DNA from 3 places in the Lentzea flaviverrucosa genome. Region 1 is predicted to be linked to each of the others. Evidence: riboswitches for the same ligand, from Rfam matches in the RefSeq annotation. Region 1 holds a riboswitch; each other region holds the start of a gene.
What was found. A riboswitch is a leader RNA that binds a small molecule or an ion and turns the genes downstream of it on or off. The one in region 1 is predicted to bind S-adenosylmethionine.
Positions count from the first base shown of each region.

Region 2: linked by a shared signal. The riboswitch ahead of thrC (threonine synthase) and the one ahead of DFR72_RS21345 (aminotransferase class V-fold PLP-dependent enzyme) in region 1 are both predicted to bind S-adenosylmethionine.
Region 3: linked by a shared signal. The riboswitch ahead of DFR72_RS15380 (methionine ABC transporter ATP-binding protein) and the one ahead of DFR72_RS21345 (aminotransferase class V-fold PLP-dependent enzyme) in region 1 are both predicted to bind S-adenosylmethionine.

Region 1 covers NZ_QQAU01000006.1:330,213-337,582, reverse strand. Annotated here, with positions in the region: gene DFR72_RS21350 (potassium/proton antiporter) at 1-847, shown strand, start outside; SAM riboswitch class IV at 921-1,035, shown strand; gene DFR72_RS21345 (aminotransferase class V-fold PLP-dependent enzyme) at 1,073-2,404, shown strand; gene lspA (signal peptidase II) at 2,428-3,180, shown strand; gene DFR72_RS21335 (RluA family pseudouridine synthase) at 3,281-4,165, shown strand; gene DFR72_RS21330 (NAD(P)-dependent oxidoreductase) at 4,239-4,835, shown strand; gene DFR72_RS21325 (LysR family transcriptional regulator) at 4,824-5,720, opposite strand; gene DFR72_RS21320 (inositol monophosphatase family protein) at 5,744-6,508, shown strand; gene DFR72_RS21315 (AsnC family protein) at 6,505-7,347, opposite strand.
Region 2 covers NZ_QQAU01000016.1:7,995-15,364, reverse strand. Annotated here, with positions in the region: gene DFR72_RS36715 (cell division protein FtsK) at 1-1,968, opposite strand, end outside; gene DFR72_RS36710 (DUF2637 domain-containing protein) at 1,961-2,875, opposite strand; gene DFR72_RS36705 (helix-turn-helix domain-containing protein) at 2,842-3,456, opposite strand; gene DFR72_RS45975 (hypothetical protein) at 3,812-4,267, shown strand; gene thrC (threonine synthase) at 4,348-5,604, opposite strand; SAM riboswitch class I at 5,616-5,759, opposite strand; gene holA (DNA polymerase III subunit delta) at 5,838-6,815, shown strand; gene DFR72_RS36680 (class I SAM-dependent methyltransferase) at 6,826-7,370, opposite strand, start outside.
Region 3 covers NZ_QQAU01000004.1:360,745-368,114, forward strand. Annotated here, with positions in the region: gene DFR72_RS47500 (DivIVA domain-containing protein) at 1-106, shown strand, start outside; gene DFR72_RS15360 (ABC-F family ATP-binding cassette domain-containing protein) at 148-1,917, opposite strand; gene DFR72_RS15365 (4-(cytidine 5'-diphospho)-2-C-methyl-D-erythritol kinase) at 1,982-2,944, opposite strand; gene DFR72_RS15370 (MetQ/NlpA family ABC transporter substrate-binding protein) at 3,002-3,760, opposite strand; gene DFR72_RS15375 (methionine ABC transporter permease) at 3,831-4,514, opposite strand; gene DFR72_RS15380 (methionine ABC transporter ATP-binding protein) at 4,511-5,509, opposite strand; SAM riboswitch class I at 5,732-5,825, opposite strand; gene rsmA (16S rRNA (adenine(1518)-N(6)/adenine(1519)-N(6))-dimethyltransferase RsmA) at 5,914-6,744, opposite strand; gene DFR72_RS47505 (resuscitation-promoting factor) at 7,338-7,370, opposite strand, start outside.

The DNA.
Region 1 (7,370 bases):
CTCCACCGGCCTGTACCCGCTCGCCACGGTGGCGGTCTGCGTGATGGCCTACACGGCCGGCGATGTCGCGCACGCCTCCGGATTCCTCGCCACGTACGTCGCCGCGCTGGTCCTCGGCAACGCCCGCCTGCCGCACCGCGCCGACACCCTCTCGTTCGCCGAAGGCCTCGGCTGGCTCGCCCAGATCGGCCTCTTCGTGCTGCTCGGTCTCTACGCCTCGCCGTCGCGCCTGCTCGACGTGCTGTTCCCCGCGCTGGTCGCCGGCGTGGTGCTGACGTTCGTGGGCCGGCCGCTGTCGGTGTTCCTCGCCTCGCTGCCGTTCAAGGTGCCGTGGCGGGAACAGGTCTTCCTGTCCTGGTCAGGGCTGCGCGGCGCGGTGCCGATCGTGTTCGCGCTGATCCCGTTGATCCAGGGGGTCGAGGGCGCGCGCGCACTGGTCGACGTGGTGTTCGTGCTGGTCATCGTGCTGACGGTGGTGCAGGGCACGACGCTGCCGTTCCTCGCCCGGCGTCTCGGGCTGGTGAAGACGGGGGAGGCGCAGGAGGTCCAGGTCGACTCCTCGCCGCTCGACGAGCTGGGCGCCGAACTGCTGCAGGTGCACATCCAGCGCGGGTCGAAGCTGCACGGCGTCTACATGACCGAACTGCGGCTACCGACCGGAGCCACGGTCAGCCTCGTGGTGCGCTCGGGGAAGAGTTTCACGCCACAGCCGACGACGAGGCTGCAGACGGACGACCAGTTGCTCATCGTCACCACCGAGGAAGCGCGCGATGCCGCTGAGCGGCGCGTACGTGCCGTCGACCGCGCCGGTCGCTACGCACGGTGGAAGGGGGAGACCGGCGATTAGTCGGTCTCCGAGGCTTCTCACGATGTGAATCGGGTGTCGACGGGAGGATCACCCTCCGCTAACGTCGTCGGCAGGTCATGAGAGCCAGCGTCAAGCCCAAGCTTGCTGGCCGGCAACCCTCCAACCGCGGTGGGGTGCCCTTGGTGAGGACCTGGTCCGGCGCGTGGGGCGCCGGTCAAGCGCGGGCCTTCGCTGGGCGGGGCCCCTGGCCTCGGAGGCAGCTCGATGACGCTCGCGATCACCCCTGGAACCACCACTTCCGTTCCGGCTGTCGTCGGCTCCGACCTGCGCGTTCCCCTGGTCACCGGAGAGCGCGTCACCTACGCCAACCTCGACCACGCGGCGTCGGCCCCCTGTCTGCAGGAGGTCCGCGACGCCGTCGACGAGCTGCTGCCCTGGTACGCCAGCGTGCACCGCGGCGCCGGGTTCGCCTCGCAGGTCTCGACGCGCGTCTACGAGCAGGCCCGCGACCGCATCCGCAGGTTCGTCGGGGCGCATTCCTCCGACGCCGTCGTCTTCACCCGCAACACCACGGACTCGCTGAACCTGTTGGCGCGCAGCGTTCCCAAGAACACCGCCGTCGTGCTGTTCGACAGCGAGCACCACGCGGCGCTGCTGCCGTGGCGCGGTCCCAACGTTCAGCGCGTTCCCGCTCCGTCTTCGTCTGGTGCTGCGGTAGTCGCACTGGACCGGGCTCTGGCCGCCGCCCCGGTCGGCCCTCGGCTCGTGATCGTCACCGGGGCGTCCAACGTCACGGGGGAGCTGTGGCCGGTCGCCGAGCTCGCGAAGGTCGCCCGCCGCCACGGCGCGCGCATCGCGCTCGACGCCGCGCAGCTCGCCCCGCACCGCCCGATCAACGTGCGTGAGCTGGGCGTCGACTACATCGCGTTCTCCGGCCACAAGATCTACGCGCCCTTCGGCGCCGGCGTGCTGGTCGGCCGCGCGGACTGGCTGCAGCAGGCCCAGCCGTACCTCGTGGGCGGCGGCGCGACGTCCAAGGTGACCGACCACGGCGACCGCCTCGGCGTGGCCTGGTCCGCGGTGCCCGAGCGGCACGAGGCCGGCAGCCCGAACGTCGTCGGCGTGCACGCGCTGGCCGCGGCCTGCGAGATCCTGTCGCGGCACTGGGAGCAGACCGTCGCGCACGAGCAGGAACTGCTGACGCGCCTGCAGAACGGCCTGCGCGCCATCCCCGGCTTCCGCGAGCTCGCGATCCTGGCCGACGCGGACAAGGTCGGCGTCGTGAGCTTCACGATCTCCGGCTTCGACGCGGGCTTCCTCGCGGCGGCGCTGTCCGCCGAGTACGGCATCGGCGTGCGCGACGGAGCGTTCTGCGCGCACGTGATCGTGGGGCGCCTGGTCAAGCAGGCCGGATCGCACGAGGAACGTGCCGTGCGCGCGTCGATCGGTCTCGGCACGACGGCCGAGCACGTCGACCGTCTGATCGCGGCGCTGCGCACCCTGGTCACCGAAGGTCCGAAGTGGACCTACGAGCAGCGCGACGGCCGCTGGGTGCCGCAGGACGACAACCGAACCCTGCCGCCGTTCCTCGCGTAGTCCCTGTAGTGGACAATGACGTGGTGAGTGACGAGTCCAAGGCCGAGGAGAAAGCCTCCGGGGAGGTCGCTGACGGGTCGGCGAAAGAGCAGGTCAGCGATCCTGAGACGGTCGCGACGCCCGTGCTGACGCCGGTCGCCGAAAAAGAGACCCCGAAGTCTCCTGCGGAGTCCCCCGCGAAGGCGGAGGACGACGACGAGTTCTCCATCGCCGGTTCGATCTCCGGCTCGCTGCCGGAACCGAGGACGAAGATCCTCGCGGTCCTGGCAGCCGGCGTGCTGGCCCTCGACGTGCTCACCAAGGTCGTGTCCGTCGCGTTCCTCGAGGGTGCCGACCCGATCAAGCTGTTCGGCGGCGTGCTCTACCTGACGTTCGTCCGCAACCCCGGCGCCGCGTTCGGGCTGGCGGAGAGCATGACGTGGATCCTCGCGCTGATCGCGTTCGGCGTCGCCGGGTTCATCGTCTGGATCTCGCGCAACCTCCGCTCCCAGGGCTGGGCCGTCGGTCTCGGCCTGGTGCTGGGCGGTGCCGTCGGCAACCTCGCCGACCGCCTCTTCCGCGAGCCGGGCCCGATGCGCGGCCACGTGGTCGACTTCCTGTCGCTGTTCGACCCGTACGGCCAGGTGTGGCCGGTGTTCAACGTCGCGGACATGGCGATCGTCGGCGGCGGCGTGACGATCATCATCCTGGCGCTGCTGCAGCACGACTACGACGGCACCGTCCACAAGCGGGCCGAGCCCCTCGTGGAGCCGGACGGTCTGCAGGAGTCGAAGTAGCTGCTCCTGGTAGTTTCAGCAGGTTCTGCAAGAAGAAGAAGGTCGAGGCCCCCGCGTGAGCGGATACCGAACGCTGCCCATTCCCGACGGTCTGGACGGCATGCGCGTCGACGCCGGTCTCGCGAAGCTGCTCGGCTTGTCCCGCACCGTCGTCGCGTCCATCGCCGACGCCGACGACGTGCTGGTCGACGGCCGGGTCGTCGGCAAGTCCGACCGGCTCACGGCCGGGTCGATGCTGGAGATCACGCTGCCGGCGCCGCCGCAGCCGATCACCGTCCAGGCGATCCCCGTCGAAGGTCTGAAGATCATCCACGAGGACGACGACATCATCGTCGTCGACAAGCCCGTCGGTGTCGCCGTGCACCCGTCGCCGGGCTGGACCGGGCCGACCGTCGTCGGTGGGCTCCTCGCGGGCGGCCACCGCGTCGCCACGTCCGGAGCCGCCGAGCGCCAGGGCGTCGTGCACCGGCTCGACGTCGGCACGACCGGCGTGATGGTGGTCGCGAAGTCCGAGTCCGCGTACTCGGCTCTGAAGCACGCCTTCAAAGAGCGGACCGTCGACAAGGTCTACCACGCGATCGTGCAGGGCCACCCGGACCCGATCAAGGGCACCATCGACGCCCCGATCGACCGGCACCCCAAGCACGACTACAAGTTCGCCGTGATGCAGGACGGCAAGCCGTCCATCACGCACTACGAGGTCATCGAGGCGTTCCGCGCGGCGTCCTTCGTCGAGGTCCACCTGGAGACCGGGCGCACGCACCAGATCCGTGTTCACTTCTCGGCGCTGCACCACCCGTGCGTGGGCGACCTGACGTACGGGGCCGACCCGACGCTGGCCAAGCGCCTCGGGGTGACGCGGCAGTGGCTGCACGCGCGGCAGCTCGGGTTCCACCACCCGGCGGACGGCCAGTGGGTCTCGTACACGTCGGAGTACCCGGAGGACCTGTTCGTGTCGCTGGAGAAGCTGCGCGAAGAAGGCTGATTGTGTCTGGGTAAATCGCCGGTTCACGAAGTTGCACTTGATGTTAACCGGCGTGCTCAATAGCGTTCTCGGCATGCACCTGACAATTCTCGCGGCCTCGGGCCGGACCGGTCTCGCCCTCACCCGCCAGGCGCTGGAGCGCGGCCACACCGTCACGGCGATCGCCCGCGATCCCGCCCGGATCACCCTCGACCACCCGAACCTGCACAAGGTCCCCGGCGACGTGGGTGATCCGGCCTCGATCGTCGTCGACCCGGACACCGTCGTCCTGTCCGGGCTCGGCACGGACCGCGCGGGCGTGCTCTCCGACGGCGCCAAGGCGGTGATCGCCGCCGGGCCGCACCGGATCATCTGGCTCGGCACCTACGGAACGGGCGCGTCGGCCGAGGTGGCGGGCGAGGGTGCCGCCGTGCTGTGGAAGTTCTTCGGCGACCGGATCCCGGACAAGGTCGAGGCCGACAACGCCGTCCTCGCCGCCGGTGGCACGGTCTTCCACGCCGGGGTGCTCACCGACGAACCGGCAGGCCCCGGCCGCACCGTCGGCCTGGACGCCGCGCCGCCGTTCGACCTCTCGGCCGAGGTCAGCCGGGAGACCGTCGCCGCCGCGATGCTCGACGAGGCCGAGGAGCCACGCTTCCCCGGCGCCATCGCGTTGCCGCTAGCGGCCTAGTACGTCGCCGACGACCGTGCGCACCTGGTCGCGCAGCCACGCGTGGGCGAGGTCGGAGTCGTAGCGCTGGTGCCAGTTGCAGTTGATCGGCGCTTCCGGTGACTCGGCCGGCAGCGGGTGGGTGACCAGCCCGAACGCCTCGATCAACGGCCGGCACAGGATCGCCGTGGTGGTGACCAGGGCATCGCTCGCGGCCGCGATCTGCACGGCCGAGTGCACGGTCGCCACGGTCGCGATCACCCTGCGCCGCAACCCTTCCGCGGCCAGCAGGTCATCGATCGGGGCGGTCAGCCGGCCGCGTCGTGAGACCAACACGTGCGGATAGGCGGCGTACGCGCGCAGGTCCAGTTCGGTACACGGGTGCCCGGACCGCATGACGACGGCGAGCGGGTCGGTGCCGAGCGTCTCCGAGCGGAACTCGGGGAGGTCGGGCGCACCGCCGCCGAGTTCCAGGTCGACCCGCCCGTGCCGCAGGTCGTCGGTGTCGGCGGAGTGCTCGGCGAGCACCCGCAGCCGCACGCCCGGTGCCTGCTCCGCGATCCGCCCGATCAGCGCGGGCACCACCGACGAGGCGAGGGCGTCGTGGCACTGGATCGTGAACGTGCGCTCCAGTTCGGCCAGGTCCAGCTCACGGCTCGGCGCCAGCACGGCGTTGGCCTGCCGCACCAGCCGGCTCACCTCGTCGGCGATCCCGAGCGCGTACGGCGTGGGCGTCATGGTGTGGCCGGTCCGCACGAGGATGTCGTCGCCGGTGACCTTCCTGATCCGCCCGAGCGTGCGGCTGACCGCGGGTGACGACAGGTGCAGCCGTTCCGCCGCCCCCATCACGCTGCCCTCTTCGAGGAGGGCGTCCAGCACCGTCAGCAGGTTCAGATCCGCTTGCATAACAGCCAATCTTGGAGGAAACCGTGCTCGCAGCCACCACCGCCGCCGTCCGCCGTGCCGGAGAGCGGATGTTGAAGCGCTACTCGACCGAATCCCGCGCGTCCTCTCTCACGGAACTCGTCGCCGCCATCCAAGCCAACGACGCCGCCGTCGTCGACCTGCTGAGGCCGGAACTGGCCGAGATCCGCCCGCAGGCGCGCTGGCTCGACGACGAACACGGCTCCGGCCCCCTGGACTCCGGTGAGTGGTGGCTCGTCGACCCGGTCGGCGGCAACATGAACGCGGTCCAGGGCATGACCGACTGGAACATCGGCGTGAGCCTGGTCCGCGACGGCCGCCCGGTGCTCGCGGTCGTGCACTTCCCGCTGTTCGACGAGATGTTCACGGCGACGGAGGGCGGCGGGGCGTTCCTGAACGGCGTGCGGCTCAGGGTCTCGGACAAGACCTCGCTGGACGGCGCGCTGGCGGGCACCGGCCAGGCCCAGCCGGGGCAGGGCCCGGAGATGGCCGACCGGGTCGGCACCTCCTACAGCGCCATGGCGAAGCAGGCCCTCTACGTCCGGATCTCGGTGCCGGTCACGCACCAGCTCGCCCAGGTCGCCGCAGGCCGGATGGACCTGCACTGGCAGAACGACAACGTGCGCGCGCACGCGTCAGGCGTGTTGCTCGTGCAGGAGGCAGGCGGGGTCGTCACCGATCTCGACGGCAAGCCGTGGGAGCTGACCAGCCGTGAGTACCTGGCGGCCGCGCCCGGCGTGCACGCGGCGGCGCTGGAGGTACTTGCTTAGTCCTCGACGGTCCAGACCAGGGTGTTCAGGTCGACCTCGGGGCGCACGCTCCAGCGGACCTGGATCACCTGGGTCTCCTCCGGCAGCACGAACACGCTGTGCCCGCCCGCCGTCTCGCCCGGCCCCACGCCGAGCTTGTGCGCGGGCCGGGAGGACAGCGAGACGGGCGCCTTCGTCACCGTCTCGCCGGTCTTGGTCACGAGGACCAGGTACATGTCCGGCAGCGAGGTGTAGGGGACCTGCGAGGTGTTCGTCACCTCGGTGTGCACGACCACGGACCGTTCGCCCTCGGCGAGCTTGTAGCCGGCCGCCGTGAACAGGAAGTCGGCCGGGTCGACGACCTCGACCAGCTGGATGCTGAGACGGGCGCCTTCGAGGCTGTCCGCCTCCAGCGCCGAGCCGATCTTGCCGGTCCGCGAGACGACGGGCTTGGGCTGTGGCTGGTCCGCGCGCACCCAGCCGGCGGTCTGGGGCGGACCCCAGGTGGCCTGCGGCGGCTGCTGCTGCGCGGGGAACGGCTGGCTGACCGGGCCCTGCGGACCGTAGGGCTGCTGCTGGACGGGGTGAGGCCCGCTCTGGTGCACCGCGTACGGGCCGGACGGCGGACCGCCCGCGTAGCTGCCGTAAGCGGCGGCGTTCGCGAGGGCCCTGCGCACGCCGTTCGGGTCGCACTCCACACCGACGAGCAACGGGAGCCCGCTGCCGGAAAGGGTGATCAGGCGCATGGCGGCCTCGCGCGGGTCCATGCCCAGGCGCTGGGCGATCTCGTGCACGGCGGCGCGGCCCGACTCGGCGAGAACGGCGAGCAGGCGGGCGTCTACGGGATCGGGGGGCACCACGAAAAGAACGCTACCCGGAGGTC
Region 2 (7,370 bases), on a different contig from region 1:
CTCGATCACCTCGACCAGCAACCCGAGCACCTCCGGCAACTCGACCATCTCCGCGTCCACGGGCCCGTTCTCGCCGCCCGTGGTCACGACCTCGTCCGCCAGGCGCGCGGCCATGCCCGCGTCCATCTCGGACAGCTCGCGCTGCCCTGCCGCGTCGCCGGTGAGCGTCCCGGCCTGCTCACGCAGCGCCCGGCCGCGCTCGCAGGCCTGCCGGATCTCCCGGATGTGCAGCAGGTGCGTGCGCACGGTCGTGGCCGTGCCCGCGTCCAGCTCCGTCTCCCCGTCCGCGCCCAGCAACAGACCCACTCCCTTGTGGCTGGTCAGCAGCCGCGAGGCGTCCATCCCGGCCTTGTACGTGCCCGCGCCGAGGATCGTCTCCGACGCCTGGTAGGTCATCACCTTCAGCGCGAACCGCGTGCCGAGCTGCCCGCGCAGCCCGTCCGGGATCACTTTCGCGTCCGGCTTCTGCGTCGCGAGGATCAGCGAGTACCCGGCGGCCGGACCCGTCTTCGCGATGTAGGTCAGCAGCTCGCAGATGCGCGTGCCGATCTTCTTCCCCTTGGGCTCGTCCTCGTCCAGCGGCACGTCCATGCCGAGGAAGTTCTGCACCTCGTCGATGCCGACGACCGTCAACGGCATGCCGTGCGCGGGGTCGCGCGTGATCTCCGGCGTCACCTTCGACTCCGGGCACAGCTCGTCGTCCATTTCGGACAGCCGGTCGAAGCGGTCGGCGACGTCGGCCGCGCATTCCTCCAGCACGCGGATCAGCCGACGCGCGTCGCTTTCCCGCGCGCCCCGGATGAACCGGTGCGCCACCTGCTCGAACGGACGGAAATCCTTGCCGCCCTTGCCGTCCGCGATGATGATCCGCACGTGCGGGTCCAGCGCGGCGGCCGTCAGCGGCAGGCGTGCCACGAACGTCTTGCCCTGGCGGGGAATCGCGCCGATCAGCAACGACGTCCACACCACCGGCAGGCGCACGTCCGTGCCCCGGGCCGTGGTGCCGAACGGCACCGGGTTCCACAGGTCCCAGGACGCGGCCGTGCCGAGCGGGCTCGCGATCGGGGCCGCCGCGTACGGGTCCGCGTCGCCGACCCACAGCGCGAGCCGTCCGGCGTGGCCGTCGTCGCCGCGCACGCGCTCCACGATCAGCCGCACCTCGTCCACGGCGAGCGCGGACGCGAGCGACTCGCGCTTGCTGATCACGTCGGAGGCCTTGCGCGACGGCGGCAGGTCGATCGTCAGCGCCCAGCCGGTGCCATCGTGGCGAGGAGCTTTGACCAGCATCAGGCGTTCGTCCTTGCCGATCAGCTTCGCGTCGCGGAACGCGACCACCAGGTGATCGCCGTTCATCAGCCACGCCAGCGACCGCGAACCGAGCTGCGTGCTGCGTCCACCGGCGCCGTCCTTGCGTCGGCCGGCCACCGCCAGCGCGGTGGAGACCGCACCACCGGTGACGAGCAGCGGCAGGGACCCGGCGGTCAGCTCGGTGATCAGGCCGCCGAGCGCGGTCGCGCTGCTGGCCACGACGGTGATCACGCCGCGTCGGCGACGGATCACCGCGATTTCCTGCCACCGGTCGGCGAGCTTCTCCGCTGCTTTCGAGGCGTCATAGAAGTCCGCCACGCGCACCCACTGCCACCAGGCGCGGGCGGATACCGCCAGGCCTCGGCCGACAGCGGCCGGGAACTGCACTGGTGCCAGGACAGCGCGGCCCGCCAACTCGGCCCCGGCCTGCCGGGCGGACTCGCGCGTCTGCCACTGCGCGGGCAGGCGGGACACGGCCGACTCGGCGAGCTGCCGGGCCTTCGAGCGTCGGTACTCCTCATCGGTGATCAGTTCCGCGTCCAGCACCGGCCCGGCGGGCTCGACCTCGGCGGCCGGGCCCGAGGTCACCGGCTCCGGCACGGGACCGGGGAACGGCACGAGCTTGCCCATCGCGTCGTCGGTCGGCATCGGCTCAGACATGTGCGGCCACCTCCTCGGCGGGTTCGATGTGGACGGCTGCCAGGTGCGGGCGCCGGGCCTCGGTGAGCACCTGGCGGGCCTGGCTCTCGGTGATGCCCAACTCGCGCGCCAGCCTGGTGCGGCCAACCTGGCGGCCCTCGTCGCGTGCGGTCGCCAGCACCTGGCGCGCCCGGTCCACCAGGTCGCCAGCAGGTGCCTGGTGGACCTGGTGCGGCCTGGTAGCGCCAGCCTGGCGCGGCACCGCCACCAGGTCGGCGCCAGCCTGGTCCGTCTGGCTGGTGGGCTTGACCTGGTGAGCTGGTTCGCCCTGGTCACCAGGCTGGTGGTCGACTTCGCCAGGTGCCGCGTCCGGCGTGGTCACCAGGTCGGCGCCAGCCTGGCGCATCGGCTCCACCAGGTCCGCCACCACCTGGTGACCACCAGGTGCCGCCAGGTCCTCACCAGGTGCGCCAGCCTGGTTCGCCAGCTCGCGCGCCAGGCTGGTGAACTCGCGCTGATACGCCCCGGCGGCTTCGGTCGCCACCCACAGCAGCACCGGCCCGACCGCGTGCAGGGCGACGCCGACGATGTTGCGTTCCAGCGCGCTCGGGGCGATGTTGAGGCCGAGCGTCACCAGGCCGGTGACGGCCCGCAGGGTCGTGCCCCACCCAGTGGTGCGGCCATGCTGGGCGAGCGTGCGATCACCGACGAGGGCTAGGACGAGAGCGGCATCGACGGCGGGCGGGAGCATCCAGGCGGACCACTCCGGGATGCCTTCCGCGACTAGCCATGGCGTCACCGTGAGCACGCCGTAGACCATCACCACGGCCGCGATCGCCCACGTGCTCATCGCGATGATCCGGCCTGTGCGCTCCAGGCGCTTCGCGTCGGTGCTCATCGGGTCACCGCCGGAGAGCAGATAGGACATGGAGTCGAGCGAACGCGGTCGGCGTCGAGCCACACGACGCGGGCGCTGATCGGGTCGCCAGGCCGGGCGTCGCACTGCCCGCACTCCGGCCGCGAGCGCGCCTCAGGCGCGCGCTCGCGCGAAGGACGGTTCTTGGAAGGATTAAGTACGGTTCGGGGGCAATGCTTGCCCCCCGTGGCGTCGCCGCTTGCCCCTCGTTCGTGCGCTGCTTGCCCCCCGTGCTGGTCAGCGGGAGGCAGAGTCTGCCCCCCGCTGGAGTTGTGCACAGGTTCGCGGCGCTCGATCGCGAGGTCATAGCCGTTCGGGCGTCGGTCGGCTCGCTTGACGTAGGCGGCGACGATGTCCGGGTCAGCGGGGCGGATCAGCCCCAGGTCCTCCAGCGCGCGGATCGCGTAGCGGACGGACCGCTCCGACAGACGCGTGTAGCGGGTGAGGGTGCCGAGCGACGGGAAAGCGTTGCGGCCGAACGGATCGGCGTGGTTCGCGAGGCCCAGCAGCACGACCGTCAGCGACGAGGCGTCGCGGCGGTCGCGGGGGATCGGGGCGTCGTTCAACGCCCAGACGATGCTTTCGATGCTCACCAGGCCACCACCGGTGAACGAGAACTACGGCAGAATGAGGGCACGTCGGACCTCCACGTCCGATCTAGGCCCCGCTGTTGGTGTTACCGCACCCGGCGGGGCCGCTTCATGAGGCCCCTGCCCCCGAAACCTGAGTTTCGGCGTGAGCATGGATCGCGGTACTCGCTGCCCGCGTTCCTGAAGGCCGTGCGGCCTCGGGTGGCGCTGGTGAGCGTCGGCGCGGGCAACAGGTACGGGCACCCGAGTCCACACGTCATCGACGTGTTGCGGACGGGAGGTGCGTTGGTGTTGCGCACGGACAAGGACGGCGACCTGGCGGTGTTGCCAGGAAGCCGAATCGTACGAAGGAGAAGAGATGGTCTGGGTCAGGTTGTTCAACGCGCGTTACCCGCTTCCCGGCGGCACGCCGGGCCTTGCGTGGGCGCTGTGGCAGACGAACTACAAGGCGACGCCGTGGCCGCACGACGAGCTGAAACCCGATTTCGGTTACTACATCTGCGAAACACTCGAAGACGGCACCCGCGCCGTCACGTACAAGGCGACGACCACGCACGTGCTGCCGCCGACGAAGGCGGCGACACCGGAGGAGGCGTACGACCTCGCCGCGGAGCACGTGTTCGACGACGCTCTGCGGGTCGCACCGGACGTCTGGCACGACTACCACTACAACGCGCTCAAGGCGGAAGCCCCGTGGCCGCAACGGATCGTGGCGTGGCGAGCGGCCGTGGAACCGGTCGGGCCGCACGTGGTGGAGGGCCTGCAACGGTTTCCGCGCACGGGCTGGCTCAAGACGGACGCGATTACGTTGTGAGCCTTCGGTTCGCGCGCCGCGCTGCTCAGACGTGAAACGGCTCGGGGACGCGAGTGCGTCCCCGAGCCGGAGGGAGGTGGTTAACCCAGTGCGTTGATGACGGCCTCGGCCGACGGCGGGACCGTCGCGCGCGGGCCGATCGTGTCGCCGAGCGCGTCGAGGGTCTTGAGGCCGTCGCCGGTGATCAGCAGCACGGTCTCGGCGTCGGGGTCGAGCTGGCCCGACTCGAACAGCTTCTTCGCCGTCGCGACGGTCACGCCGCCGGCGGTCTCGGCGAAGATGCCCTCGGTGCGGGCGAGCAGCTTGATGCCCTCGACGACCTCTTCGTCGGTGACGTCGTCGATGGCGCCGTTGGTGCGGCGCACCGCGTCGAGGACGTACGGGCCGTCGGCCGGGGCGCCGATCGCCAGCGAGCGGGCGATCGTGTCCGGGCGGACCGGGCGGATGACGTCGTGGCCCGCCTTGAACGCGGCGGAGATCGGGGAGCATCCCGTGGCCTGCGCGCCGAACACCTTGTACGGCGTGGCCTCGACGAGGTCGAGCTGGCCGAGTTCGCGGAACGCCTTGTCGACCTTGGTGAGCTGCGAGCCGGACGCGATCGGCACGACGATCTGGTCGGGCAGGCGCCAGCCGAGCTGCTCGGCGACCTCGTAGCCGAGCGTCTTCGAGCCTTCCGCGTAGTACGGGCGGACGTTGACGTTCACGAACGCCCAGTCCTCGTTCTCCGCGGCGAGCTCCTGGGCGAGGCGGTTCACGTCGTCGTAGTTGCCGTCGACTGCGATCAGGGCGCCGTCGTAGACCGCACTCATGAGGATCTTGGCGCGCTCGAGGTTGGAGGGGACGAGGACGACGGACTTCCAGCCCGCACGGGCGGCGGCCGCGGCGACGGCGTTCGCCAGGTTGCCGGTGGACGGGCAGGCCAGCACCTTGAAGCCGAGTTCGCGGGCGGCGGCGAGTGCGACGCCGACGACGCGGTCCTTGAACGAGTGCGTGGGGTTGCCGGTGTCGTCCTTCACCCAGATCTTGCGGACGCCCAGGGCCTTGGCGAGGTTGTGCGCCTCGACCAGGCGGGTGCCGCCGGGATCGGTGTTCGGGTGCTGTTCCACAGTGGACGGAACGGGGAGGAGGCCGCGGTAGCGCCAGATGGACCTGGGGCCGGCCTCGATGTCCTCGCGCCGGATCTTCCCGAAGTCGTAGGCCACTTCCAGCGGCCCGAAACACTCGAGACAGGCGTACTCAGGAGCGAGAGGGGTTTCGTTCCCACACTCCCGGCACAGCAGTGCCCGGGCAGGGCCGAGGTCGAACTTCGTGCTCGTGGGCACAGTGACAGCAGTCATCGCGAGGTATCTCCTCATCTTTCCCGCGAAATCGAACGGGTCGGAATTGGCACCGTGATCGTCTGCGCGGAGCTGTGCGCACAGGTGTGCACATAGCGCTGACGCCGGTTGCCGGGGCTTCTTCGGGCCGTTCCCTCTGCCCCTCTGGATGAGCGGTGTTCAGTTGTGGCCGTCAACTTACGGCAACAGGCCGTTGCGCATCCACAGACGTCCACGATCCGGGACGTGGGAAGATGCGGAGCGTGAGCGCACCGGAGTCACTGCACCTCGTCGTCGGCGAGGAGGAGTTGCTGGTCGAACGTGCTGTTCGGGCGGCTCTCGAGGCGGCACGGGAGGTCGATCCGACCGCCGACCTGACCCGCGTCCAGGTGACTGATCTCACGCCTCCCGAGCTGGCCGAACTGGTGAGTCCGTCGCTGTTCGCGGAGGGTCGCGTGATCGTCCTGCAGAACGGGCAGGACATCAGCAAGGAGGTCGCCGACATGGTGCTCTCCTACGTCAAGGCGCCCGCGGACGGTGTCACGCTCGTCGTGCTGCACACGGGCGGTGGTCGCAGCAAGGCGGCCAAGGACCTGCCCGGGCAGCTGAAGAAGGCCGGCGCCGCGGTCACGGAGTGCGCCAAGGTCACCAAGCAGGGTGATCGCGAGGCGTTCGTGCGCAACGAGGTGCGGCGCGCGGGCGGCAAGATCGACTCCGAGGCCGTCGCCACGCTCATCGACGCCGTCGGCACGAACCTGCGTGAGCTCGCCGCGGCCTCGTCGCAGCTCGTCTCCGACACCGACGGCAAGGTGACGGTCGAGGAGATCCGCCGCTACCACCAGGGCAAGGCCGAGGTGACGGGGTTCGCCGTCGCGGAGAAGGCCGTCGTGGGTGACCGGGCGGGCGCCATGGAGGCGTTGCGCTGGGCCATGCAGCTCGGCGTGCCGCACGTGCTGGTCGCGGACGCGCTGGCGGACGCGGTGCGCACGGTCGCGCGCGTGTCCGCGGTGGGCCGCGCCGACCCGTTCAGCCTGGCCGGGCCGCTCGGCATGCCGCCGTGGAAGATCAAGAAGGCGCAGGCACAGTCCCGAGGCTGGGACCAGTCGGGTCTCGCCGACGCGATGCAGGTGGTCGCCGGGCTCAACGCCGACGTGAAGGGTGTGGCGGCCGACGCCGACTACGCGCTGGAGCGTGCCGTGCTCCGGATCGTGGCCGCGCACAGCCGCCGCTGATCTCGCCAGATCACGACTGGCGCGGGATCCCGATCAGGTACTGGGCACCCGTGAAGCCGGGTTCGACGCCGATCGTCCACTCGAACGACTCGGTGCCGTCCAGGCCGTCGACGATCCGCCGCAGTTCCGCGCGCCCGTACATGCGCAGGAACGACACGACGCTGTCGAAGAACATCATGAACGGCAGCACCGGCACGAGGTAGGTCAGCGCCAGCCGCAGCAGGTACCGCGGCAGGGGGTTGCGCTGGAACGGCGCCGCGAGCAGCACGGCCAGCGTGAGGAAGAACGGGAACACCAGCACGTAGAGCCACGACCGCTTGGTGTCCACGACGACCATCGGCTGCCGGGTGTCGACGGCGTTCTGCAGCATGCGCGCGGCCAGCGCGGGCGGGAAGTGGTGGAAGGCGCCGTAGATCGTCCGCGTCCCTTCGAGACGGCAATCGGTGGCGTCGACGGACGTGGGCACGTGGTCCACCGAGCAGCACGGGTCGGGCAGCCGACGTCGGTTCCGCGCGGCGACGCGCTCGAACGCGGGCACGTTCGGCACCAGGTCCG
Region 3 (7,370 bases), on a different contig from region 1:
GGCGCGCTTCAGCTACGCGCTGCTCTCCGGCCAGGGCTACGACACGTCGTTCATCGACGAGCTGCTGCCCCTGCTCGCGACCGAACTGCGCCGCCAGGGCAAGTAGCCCCGGCGGCGATCAGGTCAGGTCAGGTCAGGTCAGGCGGCTCAGCCTTCGACGACCTCGGCCGCGACCATCCACTGAGCCTCCACGTCGGACTCCTCCGCCAGCACGGCACGGAGTTCGGCGTCGAGCTTCAGCAGCCTGGCGGAGTCGGTCGAGGCCTCGGCGAGCGCCGCGTGCAGCTCGGCTTCCTTCTTGTGCAGCACCTCGAGGCGCCGCTCCAGCCGGGCCAGCTCCTTGCGGGCGGCACGCTGGTCGGCGGCGTTCGACGGGGCCTTGTCCCCGGACGGTCCGGTCGCGGACTCCCTGTCGCGCATGGAGTCGCGGCGCTTCAGGTACTCCTCGATGCCACCGGGCAGTTCGGTCAGCCCGCCCTCGCCGAACAGCGCGACGACCTTGTCGCACACGCGCTCGACCAGGTAGCGGTCGTGCGAGATCACGACGAGCGTGCCGGCCCACGAGTCGAGCAGGTCTTCCAGCTGTTGCAACGTGTCGATGTCCAGGTCGTTCGTCGGCTCGTCGAGCAGCAGGACGTTCGGCTCGGCCATCAGCAACCGGCACAGCTGCAGCCGGCGCCGTTCGCCACCGGACAGGTCGGAGACCGGCGTCCACTGCTTCTGCGACGAGAAGCCGAACCGCTCGCCCAGCTGCGACGCCGACATCTCGTACTTGCCGAGCACGACGCGGCGCGCGACCTCCTCGATCGCCTCCAGCACGCGCATCGACCCGTTGAGGTCGAGCAGCTCCTGCGAGAGGTGCGCGATCTTGACCGTCGAGCCCTGGATCCGCTTGCCCGTCTCGGGTTCACGCTCACCGGCCAGCAGTTTCAGCAGCGTCGTCTTGCCCGACCCGTTGACGCCGACCAGTCCGATCCGCTCACCCGGTCCGATGCGCCACGTCAGGTCGCGCACCAGCACGCGGTCCGGAATGGACAGTGTGGCGTCCTCGACCTCGATGACCGTGCGGCCCAGGCGCTTCTTCGCGAACGCCAGCAGCTCGACGTTGTCCCGCAACGGAGGCACGTCGGCGATCAACGCCTCCGCCGCCTCGATCCGGTAGCGGGGCTTCGAGGTGCGGGCAGGCGCGCCGCGGCGCAGCCAGGCGAGTTCCTTGCGCGCCAGGTTCTGCCGCTTCTCCTCCATCGTGTCCGCGAGCCGCTGCCGTTCCGCGCGCGCGTAGATCCAGTCGGCGTAGCCGCCCTCGTACTGCTCGACCTTGCCGTTCACCACTTCCCACGTGCGGTTGCAGACGGTGTCGAGGAACCACCGGTCGTGGGTGACGACGACGAGCGCGCACTTGCGGGCCAGCAGGTGCTCCGCGAGCCACCGCACGCCCTCGACGTCGAGGTGGTTGGTCGGCTCGTCCAGCACGAGGAGCTCGAGGTCCTGGATCAACGCCGCCGCGAGCACGACCCGGCGCCGCTCGCCACCGGACATCCGCGACACCACGGAGTCGAGGCCCAGCGCCGTGATGCCGAGTCCGTCCAAAATGGACCGGACGCGCGCGTCAGCCGCCCACTCGTGCTCGGCGTCGAACCCGAGCGGGTCGATCACCGCGTTGCGCACGGTCGACCCGTCCGGCAGTTCGGTCCGCTGCGTCACGACGGCCATCCGCAGGTCGCGCGACCGCGACACGCGGCCGTCGTCGGCGGGCTCCACCCCGGCCAGCACCTCGAGCAGCGTCGTCTTGCCGCCGCCGTTCAGGCCGACGACACCGATGCGGTCGCCTTCGTTGACGCCGAGCGACACGCCGTCGAGCAGCGGCCGGACGCCGAACGACTTCGACACGGACTCCAGGTTGACCAGGTTGGCCATCAAAACCTCACGACTAGTAAGAAACTGCCCTGGGAAGGCTACCCAGCACGACCAAAGCCCTCGGTCACGCGTGTACCTCGGGCGGCGTGGGCTTGGGCTCCTCAGTCGCGATCACACGCGCTCCGGGCACCGGCCCGTGCGCCACGCGCACCGTCCGGCACACACCGGCACCAGCGAGTTCGGCGGCCACCCGCACGGCCATGTCGCCGTCTTCGCACAGGAACGCCGTCGTGGGGCCGGAACCGGACACGATGCCTGCCAGCGCGCCCGCGTCGACACCCGCGCGGAGCGTCCGGCGCAGGTTCGGGCGCAGCGAGACCGCCGCGGCCTGCAGGTCGTTGCCCAGCAGCAGGGCGAGCTGCCTCGGGTCACCCGAGGACAGACCCTCCAGCACCGCCTCGACCTCGCCGACGCGCGGCGGGTCCCCGTCCGCGCGCAGGCGGTCCAGCTCGTCGAAGACGTCCGGAGTGGACAGTCCGCGGCGGTCGAACGCCAGCACCCAGTGGAACTGGTGGCGGCCCAGCACGGGCACGATCCGTTCCCCGCGGCCCGTACCCAGGGCGGTGCCGCCGTAGAGGGCGAAGGGGACGTCCGCGCCGAGCTTCCCGGCCAGTCCGGCCAGTTCGTCGCGGCTGATGTCCAGGCGCCACAACGACGACAGGCCGACCAGCGCCGCCGCCGCGTCCGCGCTGCCGCCCGCCATGCCGCCCGCGACGGGGATGGCCTTGCGGATGACGACGCGGACCTTGGGGTCGTCCGCGTCCTTGCCGACGTGCGTGGCCAGCAGCTGCACCGCGCGCCAGGCGAGGTTCGAGGCTCCGGTGGGCACCTGGTCGGCGCCCTCGCCGTACACCTCGACGCCTGGCTCGTCGGCGACCGCGACCGTGACCTCGTCGACCAGGGAAAGCGCCTGGAAGATCGTCACCAGGTCGTGGTAACCGTCCGGGCGCACGTCACCTACGGCCAGGTGCAGGTTGACCTTGGCCGGGACGCGAACTGTGACCGGGGGAGGAACGACTGCGAGCACCATGTCAGAGTACGGGCGTTCTGGGGTCCCGGACTCCTCCCCCGGCCACTGTCACGGTCAGACGGGGATGACCGAACCGCTGAACGTCTGCTTGATGTAGTCCTTGACCTGCTGCGATCCGAGCAGTTCCGCCAGCTCCTTCACGCGCTTGTCGTCCTTGAGCTCGGTGCGGGTGACCAGGCCGTTCGCGTTCGGGTTGCCCTCGGCCTTCTCCAGCGCGAGCGAGTCGGTGGCGGGCTTGAGGCCCGCGTCGATGGCGTAGTTGCCGTTGATCACGGACGCGTCGGTGTCCTCCAGCGACCTGGGCAGCTGAGCGGCCTCCAGGGGCACGAACTGCAGGTTCTTGGGGTTCTCCGCGAGGTCGCGCACGGTCGGCTGGTCCACGGCCTTGAGCTTGATCAGACCGTTGGCCTCCAGCAGCTTCAGGCCACGGGCCTCGTTGGTGGCGTCGTTGGCCACCGCGATCTTCGCCCCGCTCGGCAGTTCGTCGAGCTTCTTGACCTTCTTCGAGTACAGGCCGAGCGGCTCGACGTGGACCGGCTGCACCCACTCGACCTTCGCGCCGCTCTCCTTGGTGAAGGTCTCCAGGTACGGGACGGTCTGGAAGTAGTTGGCGTCGAGCGACCCGTCGACCAGCGCCGTGTTCGGCTGCACGTAGTCGGTGAACTCGACGACCTCGATCTTCAGACCCTTCGACGCGGCGAGGTTGTCGGCCACGTACTTGAGGATCTGGGCGTGCGGGACCGGCGAGACGCCGACCTTCAGCGTGTCGGACGCACTGGTACCACCTGACGAGCAAGCGGACAGAGCAGTCAAACCGGTCAAAGCTACTGCGATCAGGGCAGCACGAATACGCATGACGTTCCTTTTGAGAAATTGCTACGGGTCAGACGGAGGCGTGCCGGCGCCGGTCAGACGCACGGGCGGCACGGGTGAAACCGAACTGGATCACGGTGGTGAGCACGGCGAGCCACGCCACGGTGCTCCACAGGATCCGGTCGTTGAAGCGCTGGTAGCCCTCGCGGATGGCCAGGTCGCCGAGACCGCCGCCACCGATCACGCCGGCCATCGCCGAGTACCCGATCAGGGCGATCACGGTGACACCGATGGCGTTGATCAGTGCGGGCAGCGACTCGCGGATCAGCACGCTGCGCACGATCCTCAACGTCGAGGCGCCGGTCGTGATCGCGGCCTCGACCACGGTCACGTGCACCTCGGACAGGATGTTCTGCACGAGCCGCCCGACGAACGGGATCGCTCCCACGGCCAGCGGCACGATGACCGCCGTACTGCCGATGGAGCCGCCGACGAGGAGGCGGGTGACCGACGTGAGCGCGACGAGCAGCACGATGAACGGCATCGAGCGGCCCAGGTCGGTGACGAAGCTGAGGATCCTGTGCACCGCGGCGTTCGGCCGCAACCCACCCTTGGCGGTGAGCTGCAGCCAGACACCTACGGGAACTCCGAGAACGGTGGCGATGACGGTCGAGACGCCGACCATGTACAGCGTCTCGCCGGTGGCCTCGACGAGGAAGCTGACGACGTCGGACCAGGGTGTTGCAGACCTCACGCAGCTACTCCCTGCGGGCCCTTCAAGGACCTCTGCACCGAGCCGCCGGCTTCGCCGATCCACTCCAGGGCGGAGTCCGAGCGCTCGCCGTTCAGGCCGAGCCGGAACCGTGCGACCGGGGTCTCGCCCAGGCGCGTCAGACCGCCGCCGACGATGTTCAGCTCGACGCCGAACCGGTGCGCGGCCTCGGGCAGCAACGCGCCGACCGCGGCGAACCCGACGAGCACGACGTCCGCGACGCGGTCGTAGCTGCTCTCGTTGATCGGGTTCAGGTCGACGGCGGGCAGCAGCGCACTGCTCGTGCGGCTCGCCACGTCGTTGACCAGGTCGAGCACCTTGCCGTGCTCGACGACGCGGCCCTGCTCCAGCACGGCGACGTCGTCGCAGATCTTCCGGACCACGCCCATGTCATGCGTGACGATGAGCACGGTCACACCCAGCTCAGCGCGCGCACGGTCGAGCACGGTCAGCACGGAACCGGTGGTCTCCGGGTCCAGCGCGGACGTGGGCTCGTCGGCGAGGAGAACGCTGGGGTTGGCCGCGAGGGCGCGCGCCACGGCGATGCGCTGACGCTGCCCGCCGGACAGCTGGTCGGGGTACGAGGCGGCCTTGTCGGTGAGCCCGACGAGGTCCAGCAGTTCGCCGACCCTCGTGCGGCGCTGCGGCCCGGGGATGCCCGCGGACTCCAGCGGCAGGGCGATGTTGCCGGCCGCCGTGCGCTGACGGAGAAGCGAATCCCCTTGCGGCACAACGCCGATCTGCCGGCGAGCGGCCCTGAGGGCCGACCCGTCGAGACTGGTGATGTCGGTACCGTCGACGCGGATCGCACCCGAGTCGGGACGCTCCAGCAGCGCGACGCAACGAGCCAGCGTCGACTTGCCGGCGCCGCTCGGGCCGACCACGCCGAGCACGGTTCCGGCCTCGACGTCGAGGGTCACGCCGTTGAGGGCACTGATGCCCTGGAAGGACTTGGTGAGGTTTTCGACAGTGATCACGTCTGCTCCACGGCTGCGCGCGACGGCACACAGTCCGTTGTGGACGGACGTGCGCGGTCGAGAGTTCTGCTCAGGTGTGTGCGCCACTCGTTGGCTGAGTGCGCGTCAGGAGGACTTTTAGAAGGCGCCCTAGACGAGGTGGCGACGACATGCAGAAGACGAGCGACGGCACTGGTCGATGACTCGACGGCGCGTCAGCATTCGCACGGTACCCATGGTGCTCCTCCATCGGTCCTGGCGTTAGCACCTGCCCGCATCCAGCGGGTGGTTGCTGCGACGTCGTAGAGCCAGGTCTCTCAGTCGCTCCGGATGGCAAGTAGCAGTCAACCGGACGGACGTTCGGTTGCGCAAGCCAAAACCGGATTCGTTCGACAGATCACACTGTTGGCCGATGGATCCCCGGCCTAGACCTCGGCAATCCGGATGAAGTCGATCACGCTCAACTGCTCTCCCCGAACCTGGGGATCAACGCCGGCTTTCTCGAGCAGTTCGTCGATGTTCCCCGGGTTGCCGGCCCAGCCCCTGAGCGCGGCCCGCAGCGTCTTCCGACGCTGGGCGAACGCAGCGTCGACGATCTGGAAGAGCTTCTTCCGATCCACAGTGGACAACGGCTTTTCGTGACGCCGGAAGGAAACCAGCCCGGAGTCGACGTTGGGCGCAGGCCAGAACACGTTCTTGCCGACCGCCCCTGCCTTCTTCGCCTCGGCGTACCAGGCGAGCTTCACGCTGGGCACGCCGTAGATCTTGTTGCCGGGCTTGGCCGCCATCCGGTCCGCCACCTCCGCCTGCACCATCACCAGACCCTTTTGCAGGCTGGGAAGTTCGGCCAGGAGGTGCAGCACGACCGGGACCGCCACGTTGTACGGCAGGTTCGCGACGATCGCGGTGGGTTGCGCCGGCAGGTCTTCTTGGGTGACTTTCATGGCGTCCATGAGGACGACGTGGAGCTTGCCGGCGTTCTCCGGGTCCATCTCGCTGACCGTCTGCGGGAGGCGGTGGGCCAGGGTCGGGTCGATTTCGACTGCGACCACCTGGCTGGCGCTGGGGAGCAGGGCGAGGGTCAGGGAGCCCAGGCCTGGGCCTACCTCCAGGACTACGTCGTCTTGGGTCAGGCCGGCCGCGGTGACGATCTTGCGGACGGTGTTCGGGTCGTGCACGAAGTTCTGGCCCAGCTTCTTGGTTGGGCGGATGTCCAGCTCTGCGGCTAGACGGCGGACTTCGGCAGGTCCCAGCAGGCTCACTTGGGCATTCTCGCAGGCTTGGCGGTGGAGGGGTGGGCTGGGACCTTGCTGGTGGGGCCGGTGGGTCACCTGCCGTGCGAGCGGTCACCTTGCGAGGGTGGCCGGGCGGGCAATACCGGGCCGGTGCCGGTCATCGCCGCTGCGCGTCGATAGCGATTCGGGCACCACCGCTCGACCAGTGCGCAGAGGTTCACACGCCTCGGCTTCGCCATTGCGATTGGCGGCAGGGCAGCTCGGCTTCGCCGTTGCCCTGCGCGCAGGGAGGGACGCCTCGGGCTCCGCCCTTGCGTTGGGCGGCAGGGTGGCTCGGCTCCGCCGCCGCTCTGCACGAGCCTTCATGCGGCATCCGCCTGCAGGATCTCCCCCACCGCATGCCCGTCCACGGTGCCGCACTTCAACTGCGGCGCGTTCGCTCCCTGCCGCACCCCGCCTGCCGCGCGCCCGCCACCCTCCACCTGCCGCGCTCGCCACCGGCCTTGCCTTGCCCCGCGCACTGGATTTCGCCGTGCCCCTGCCCCGCCAACGACGAAGGCCGCCCGTGGGGAACCAGGGCGGCCCAAGTCAGGGGACGGGGAGAAAGTGTGTGTTTACGGCAGGCCCAGCTTCGCGCGGCAGCCCGG